3 regions of the Cellulosimicrobium sp. EB106-03-01-XG111 genome follow, and region 2 is predicted to be linked to each of the others. Evidence: riboswitches for the same ligand, from Rfam matches in the RefSeq annotation. Region 2 holds a riboswitch; each other region holds the start of a gene.

Region 1 (2,254 bases), on a different contig from region 2:
TGTTGGCGCCCTCGGCGACCGCGACGACGCCGTTCGCGACGAGCTGCTTGGCCGCCGCCTCGTCGAGCTCGTTCTGCGTCGCGCACGGGAGCGCGACGTCGCACGGCACGTCCCAGATGGACCCGTCGGTGACGACGCGGGCCCCGGGCCGGCGCGCGGCGTAGTCGGCGACGCGCCCGCGCTCGACCTCCTTGATCTGGCGCAGGAGCTCGAGGTCGACCCCGGCCTCGTCGACGACGTAGCCCGACGAGTCGGAGAACGCGACCACGTTCGCGCCGAGCTGCTGCGCCTTGGCCGTCGCGTAGATCGCGACGTTGCCGGAGCCCGAGACGACGACGCGGCGCCCGTCGAGCGCCTGCCCGCGCGTCTCCAGCATGTTCTGCGCGAAGAGGACCGTGCCGTAGCCCGTGGCCTCCGTGCGGACGAGCGAGCCGCCCCACGAGATGCCCTTGCCCGTGAGGACGCCGGACTCGTAGCGGTTGGTGATGCGCTTGTACTGCCCGAAGAGGTAGCCGATCTCGCGGCCGCCCACGCCGATGTCGCCCGCGGGGACGTCCGTGTTCTCGCCGATGTGGCGGTAGAGCTCGGTCATGAACGACTGGCAGAACCGCATGACCTCGCCGTCGGACCGCCCGCGCGGGTCGAAGTCGGAGCCGCCCTTGCCGCCGCCGATGGGCATGCCCGTGAGCGAGTTCTTGAAGATCTGCTCGAAGCCGAGGAACTTCACGATGCCGAGGTAGACCGACGGGTGGAACCGCAGGCCGCCCTTGTACGGGCCGAGCGCCGAGTTGAACTCGACGCGGAAGCCGCGGTTGATCTGCACGCGCCCGGTGTCGTCCACCCACGGGACCCGGAAGATGATCTGGCGCTCCGGCTCGCACACGCGCTCGAGGACGGCGGCCTCGACGTAGCGCGGGTGCTTGCGCAGCACGGGGCCGAGCGAGTCGAAGACCTCGCGCACGGCCTGGTGGAACTCGGCCTCGCCGGGGTTGCGACGCAGGACCTCGTCGTAGACGGACTGCAGTCGGCTGTCCATGGGTACTCCTCGTCTGACGCGGGCGGAACTCCTGCTGACGGTACGCCTGTGCCAGAAGCTCCCGTCACACCGTCTCACTCCGCGCGCACCGGCACGGGCGGCCGCGGAGCCGGGTCGGCCCGCACGAGGCGGCACCGGGCGGCACGAGGGGCACCGGCGACGACACATCCGTCCACCCACTGAGAAACCCTACCGATCCGGTGCAGTTTCCCGAGGCGGTTGCTATACCCGTCCCCAGGTCACGAGCGCCAGCGCCAAGCCCCGGCTCGCTGGCCGGCAACCCCCTGTCACGGCGGGGTGCTCCGGGAGATGACCAGGCCGGGCCCGGCCTGCCCCGCCACCGGCGAGGACGGCCCGCACGGCAAGCGTGATCGACGACTACTGCGAGGTGCACATGACCCACCACCCCACCCACCCGACGGTGCTCGCCGTCTCGGGCAACCCGCGGCCCGGCTCGCGCACGCTCGGCGCCGCCGAGACGGTCGCGCGCCGCGTCGCCGACGTCCTCGGCACGGCCGACGTCGCCACGGTCGACCTGGCGTCGTTCGCCGCCGAGGTGCTCGCCGCCGACCACCCGGCGGCCGACGTCGCCCGCGCGCAGCTCGCCCGGGCGACGGTCGCCGTCGTGGCGACCCCGGTCTACAAGGCGTCGTACACCGGGCTGCTCAAGGCCTTCCTCGACCTCTACGGCCCCGACGGGCTCGCGGGCGTCGTCGTGGTCCCGCTCGTCGTGTCGGGGAACCCGGCGCACGCGCTCGTCGGGGAGGTGCACCTGCGGCCCGTGCTCGTCGAGCTCGGCGCCGTCGTCCCGACCCGGTCGCTCACGGTCACCGAGCCGCAGCTCGCGGACCTGGGGCCGGTCGTGGACGCGTGGCTCGCGCGCGAGGGCGACGCCCTGCGCCGCGCCACGGCACCGCTCCCCCCGGCGGGGGACCTCCCGTCGGCCCGCACCGACGAGGCCGTCGCGGACGCGTTCGCGGGGGTGGCCCGATGACCGCCGAGCTCACCCACCTGGAGGCCCTCCTGGCCGAGCAGGACGAGCCCCAGCTCTCCCCCGACGAGTACAAGGCCGTGTTCCGCGGCCACCCCGCGGGCGTCGCCGTCGTCGCGCTCGAGCACGGCGACCGCCTCGTCGGCTTCACCGCGACGTCCGTCATCTCCGTCTCGGCCGCGCCCCCGCTGCTCGTGTTCTCGCTCGCGTCCACGTCGTCGTCGTGG
Region 2 (2,254 bases):
CCGGCACCTGCCAGAACGTCACGGTCGTGGAGAGCTTCTGGCCGTCCTTCTCGCGCACGCCGTCGGCGCCCTCGACCCAGCCTGCGTCGTCGAGGATCTTCTTCGCGCCCTCGGGGTCGTAGGCGAGCTCGTCCGCGACGCTCTCGTAGAGCGGCGTCGAGTGCGACAGGACGCTCGTGGCCGGCTCGTCCTGCTCGCTGAGCACGGTGTCCGCGATCTGCTCGCGGTCGATGCCCCGGAGGATCGCCGTCCGCACGGCCTCGTCGCCCGCGAGCGGGCTCGACTCGTTGGGGAAGAGGTTGAACACGACGCCCGGGTTCGCGCGGTACTCGAGCCAGAACCCGTTCCCGTCGAACTGCGGGAGGTCGACGGTCGAGATCGCGGCCGTCGCGTCGATCTGCCCGGACTGCAGGCTGCCGCTGCGCACGCTCGCCTCGGGGATGACCTTGAACGTCACCGTGTCGAGGTAGGCCTCGCCCTGGTGGTCGTTGGCCTCCGAGCCCCACGCGTAGCCCGCGACCTTCTCGAGCACGATCTCCTGGTCCTGCGTGTAGGACTTCACGGAGAACGGCCCGGAGCCGACGAACTTGCCGGCGCAGCGGTCCTCGACGCTCAGGTCGGCCGAGGACGGGGCGAGGAGGCCGAGCGAGAACGTCGACGTCGCCTGGAGGAACTGCGCGCTCGGCGCCGCGAAGTCCACCGTGAGGGTCTGCGGGTCGATGACGGTCGTGCCCTCGTAGCCGACGAGGTACTGCGACCCGAGCGACGCCGTCGCACCGAGCGCGACGATCGCGTCGAGGTTCGTCTTCACCGACTCGGCGTCGATCGGCGTGCCGTCGGCGTACGTCGCGTCGTCGCGCAGGTGGAACGTGTAGCTCGACGCGTCGTCGTTCACCTCCCAGCTCTCCGCGAGCCACGGCAGGATCTCGCCCGTCTCCGGGTCCTGCGCCGTGAGCGACGCGACGGTCTGGCGGGCCGCCGCGATGGCGTCGTTGTTGCCGACCTGCTGCGGGTCGAGGCAGTGCGAGTCGACCGTGATCGCGAAGGTCAGGTCGCCGCCCGCGACGGGCTCGCCGGACGGGCTGGGCGACCCGCCGTCGTCGGACGTGCCGGACCCGCCGCCGCACGCGGCGAGCAGGAGGCCCGTGGCGGCGGCCGCCGCCACGACGGTCAGGGACCGGCGTCGGTGAGGTGTGGGGATCATGTCGTGCTGCTCTCCTCGGTGCCGGCTGAGGACCGGCGGTCGTCCGGCGCCGGTGGTCGACCGCGCCGGGCCCAGGGCCGGCGCGGCGGGGGTGCCCACCGGTGTGCCGTGCTTACCGCGCCGCGGGAGCGGCGCGGTCAGGTCGTTCCCGGAGCACCCCGTCACGTCGAAGGGTTGCTGGTCAGCGAGCCGGGCCTGCGTGCTGACGCTCGTCACCTGGGAGCAGGAAAGACAATCCCGACTGGTTGAGTCAAGTATCGAGACGCGCGTCCCGCCAGGCGGACGGTTGTTTCCTGCTCCGCGACGTCGCGACCTGTCGGCGGGGCCGTCACGAGCACGGCGAGGGCCCGCTTCGCCGGGCGAGACGGGCCCCTCCGGTCCGGCGTGCTCGCTCAGGCCGCGGTGAAGCCCGCCGCGCGACGGGCGTCGGCCACGCTCCAGAGGTCCGTCTTCACCTCGGCCCGCACGACGGGGACGACCTCCTCCGCGAACCGACGCAGCACGTCCTCCTGCTGCGTCGCGGGGATCAGGTGGTTCACCGAGACGGACTGCAGATCGTGCCCGTACGAGGCGTGGTAGTCGAGGATCTTCTCCGCCACGCGCTCCGGCGACCCCACGAGCGCGGGCCCGCGCTCGACGGCGTCCTCGACCGTCCGGAAGCTCGGTGCCTTCCCGACGGCGTCCGCCCCGTAGCCGCGACGTGCCGCCGCCGCGACCTGGCCCTCGTAGATCGGGCGGTACTGCTCGATCGCCTCCTCCGTCGTGTCGGCGAGGAACAGCCCGCCCGAGCCCGACCCGACGAACCCGTACGCCGGGTCGTGCCCGTGCGCCGCGTACCGCTCGCGGTAGCGGTCGATGAGGACCTGGTAGTTCTCGCGCGGCTGCAACGCGTTGGCGCTGACGATCGGGTCCCCGTACCGGGCCGCGAGGTCCACCGCGAAGCGCGACGTCGCCGACCCGTGCCAGATCCGGAACGGCCCGGCGAACGGCCGCGGCAGCGTCGTCGCGTGCTCCAGCGCGTGGCGGTGCCGCCCGCTCCAGCTGACGTCC
Region 3 (2,254 bases), on a different contig from region 2:
GCAGCTCGCGGGCCGTGGCCTCGAGCTCCTCGGCCGACGTCTTGCCGGCCCAGAACGCCTCGACGGCCTTCTTGAGCTCGCGGCGGCGCCCGATGCGCGGGTAGCCGAGCACGGTCCCGGCGGGGAATCCGACCGGGTTCTGGGTAGGGGAGGGTACGGAAGTGGCCATGATCGAAACCTCTTGCTGGTCCGGAGGACCGGTCAGACGGGCGCGCCGTGCGTGGCGGCGCTCGTCGTGGGCAGGGAGGTGCCGGTGACCCACGGCCCGCTGGCCAGGTCCGGGACGAGCGGGGCGGCGGCGGCGCTGGCGCCGCCCCCGGTCCCGCCCGACCCGCCGCCGAGGTGGACACCCTCGAGCAGGTCAAGAGCGGCGCGGTGCTTGTTGAACGTGTACACGTGCAGACCGGGCGTGCCCGCGTCGAGGACGCGCTGCGCGAGGTCGACCGAGTACGCGATCCCGTAGGCGTGCTGCGCCTCCGGGTCGGGCAGGGCGTCGAGCGCGTCCAGCAGGTGCTGGGGCGCGCGCACGCCCGTGAGCTCCTCGACGCGACGGAGCCGCGCGGGCTCCGTCGTGGGCAGCAGCCCGGCGAGGATGGGGATCGTCACGCCGGCCGCACGGGCCTCGGCGACGAAGTCGGTGTACGACGACGCGTCGTAGAAGAGCTGCGTGATCGCGAAGCTCGCGCCGGCCTGCTGCTTCTGCCACAGGCGGCGCACCTCCTGGGTGCGGCTCGTGCCGGCGGCGGGGTTGCCGTCGCAGAACGTCGCGACGGCGATCGTCAGCGGCCGGGCCGCGCCGCGCAGCGCGACGGCCGGGTCGGACGCGCAGCGCGACGCCTCGACCTCGCGCAGCAGGGCGACGAGCTCGGTCGACGACCGGACGCCGTCGGGCGCGGGCTGCCAGTCCGGCTGGTCACGCGGCGGGTCGCCTCGCAGCGCGAGGAAGCTCCGCACGCCCTCGTCGAGGAAGTCGGTGATGACCGACTCCACGTCCTCGCGCGACGCCCCGACGCACGTGAGGTGCGCGATCGGCAGCACGGGCGTGCCCTGGAGCAGCCGTCCCACGACCTGGCGCGCGGTCGCGCGGTCGGTGCCCGCCGCGCCGTACGTCACGGACACGAAGTCGGGGTGCGTCGCGACGAGACGGCGTGCCGTCTCCCAGAACTTCGGGGCCGCGTCCGGTCGGCGCGGGGGCATGAGCTCGAACGACACCGTCGGCCGCGGACGGCCCGGACGGTGCGCGAAGGGTGCCTCTGAGGTCATGCGTCACTCCATCGACCCTGGCGTTAGCACCTTTGTCCTCGGGAGGCTTCCGTCGGCGGGTTGCTGCGGTGTCGTCGAGCCAGGACTCTCGACCGCTCTGGATGGTTGCCACGATCCTACGACCCATCCGACATGCGGTCGAGAGCGCCCGCCAGGTGAGATGCGGAGGGATCAGTCGGAGGCGTACCGACGTCCCGCGCTACAGATCGCAGTCTCTCTACGCGACGAATTTCAGGTTTCCTCCGCTACAGATCTCAGGTGCTCGAGCGATGTCCCAGACGCCGAGCGTGGCGACGGGTCGTCGTCGGCCTTCCGGGTCTCAAGCCCGCCGGCGCTCGGGCACATGCAGACGCCGGAGGAACCGGTCGGTGCGCAGCGGCGGGCCGCGCCGGTCGAGGAGCGACACGACGACGACGGTCGCCGTCGCGAGCGGGATGGTCCAGGCGGCGGGCTGGGCGAGCAGGGCGCGCACGACGCCGGGGACGCCGTCGGCCGTGTCGCCGGACGGTCTCCCGTACCCCGTGGCGACGAGCGCGGACGACGCGAGCAGCGCCGTCGCGCACAGGACGGCCCCCACGACCATGCCCGCCACCGCGCCGCGCGCGGTGAGGCCGCGCCACCAGACGCCGAGCAGGATGACGGGGGACAAGGCGGACGCGGCGAAGACGAACACCGTCCCGACGCTCGTCACGAGGCCCTGCGGGATGGTGACGAGCGCGAACGCGAGCGGGATGAGCGTGCACGCGACCGCCGACCACCGGAAGGACCGCACGGTGCCGCCGAACAGGTCCTGGCTCACGACGCCCGCCAGCGCTACCACGAGCCCGGACGACGTCCCGAGGAACGCGGCGAACGCCCCGGCGACGACGAGCGCGGCGAGCAGCTCGCCGCCGAGCCCGGGCACGAGGCGGGTCGGCAGCGTGAGGACGACGGTGTCCGCGACGCCGGGCGCCGCGAGGTCGGGCGCGACGACCCGCGCCACGAGCCCGAG

The links. A riboswitch is a leader RNA that binds a small molecule or an ion and turns the genes downstream of it on or off. The one in region 2 is predicted to bind S-adenosylmethionine.
Region 1: it holds a riboswitch for S-adenosylmethionine, as region 2 does, so the genes downstream of both, AC3WT4_RS17755 (NAD(P)H-dependent oxidoreductase) here and AC3WT4_RS08160 (ABC transporter substrate-binding protein) in region 2, are expected to answer to the same signal.
Region 3: it holds a riboswitch for S-adenosylmethionine, as region 2 does, so the genes downstream of both, AC3WT4_RS00230 (methylenetetrahydrofolate reductase) here and AC3WT4_RS08160 (ABC transporter substrate-binding protein) in region 2, are expected to answer to the same signal.

Annotation. Positions count from the first base shown of each region.
Region 1 covers NZ_JBYTEQ010000026.1:385-2,638, reverse strand. Annotated here, with positions in the region: gene gdhA (NADP-specific glutamate dehydrogenase) at 1-1,036, opposite strand, end outside; SAM riboswitch class IV at 1,274-1,376, shown strand; gene AC3WT4_RS17755 (NAD(P)H-dependent oxidoreductase) at 1,431-2,030, shown strand; gene AC3WT4_RS17750 (flavin reductase family protein) at 2,027-2,254, shown strand, end outside.
Region 2 covers NZ_JBYTEQ010000006.1:239,262-241,515, reverse strand. Annotated here, with positions in the region: gene AC3WT4_RS08160 (ABC transporter substrate-binding protein) at 1-1,204, opposite strand, end outside; SAM riboswitch class IV at 1,308-1,421, opposite strand; gene AC3WT4_RS08155 (LLM class flavin-dependent oxidoreductase) at 1,597-2,254, opposite strand, start outside.
Region 3 covers NZ_JBYTEQ010000001.1:51,688-53,941, forward strand. Annotated here, with positions in the region: gene metE (5-methyltetrahydropteroyltriglutamate--homocysteine S-methyltransferase) at 1-169, opposite strand, end outside; gene AC3WT4_RS00230 (methylenetetrahydrofolate reductase) at 202-1,263, opposite strand; SAM riboswitch class I at 1,269-1,371, opposite strand; gene AC3WT4_RS00235 (sodium/solute symporter) at 1,583-2,254, opposite strand, start outside.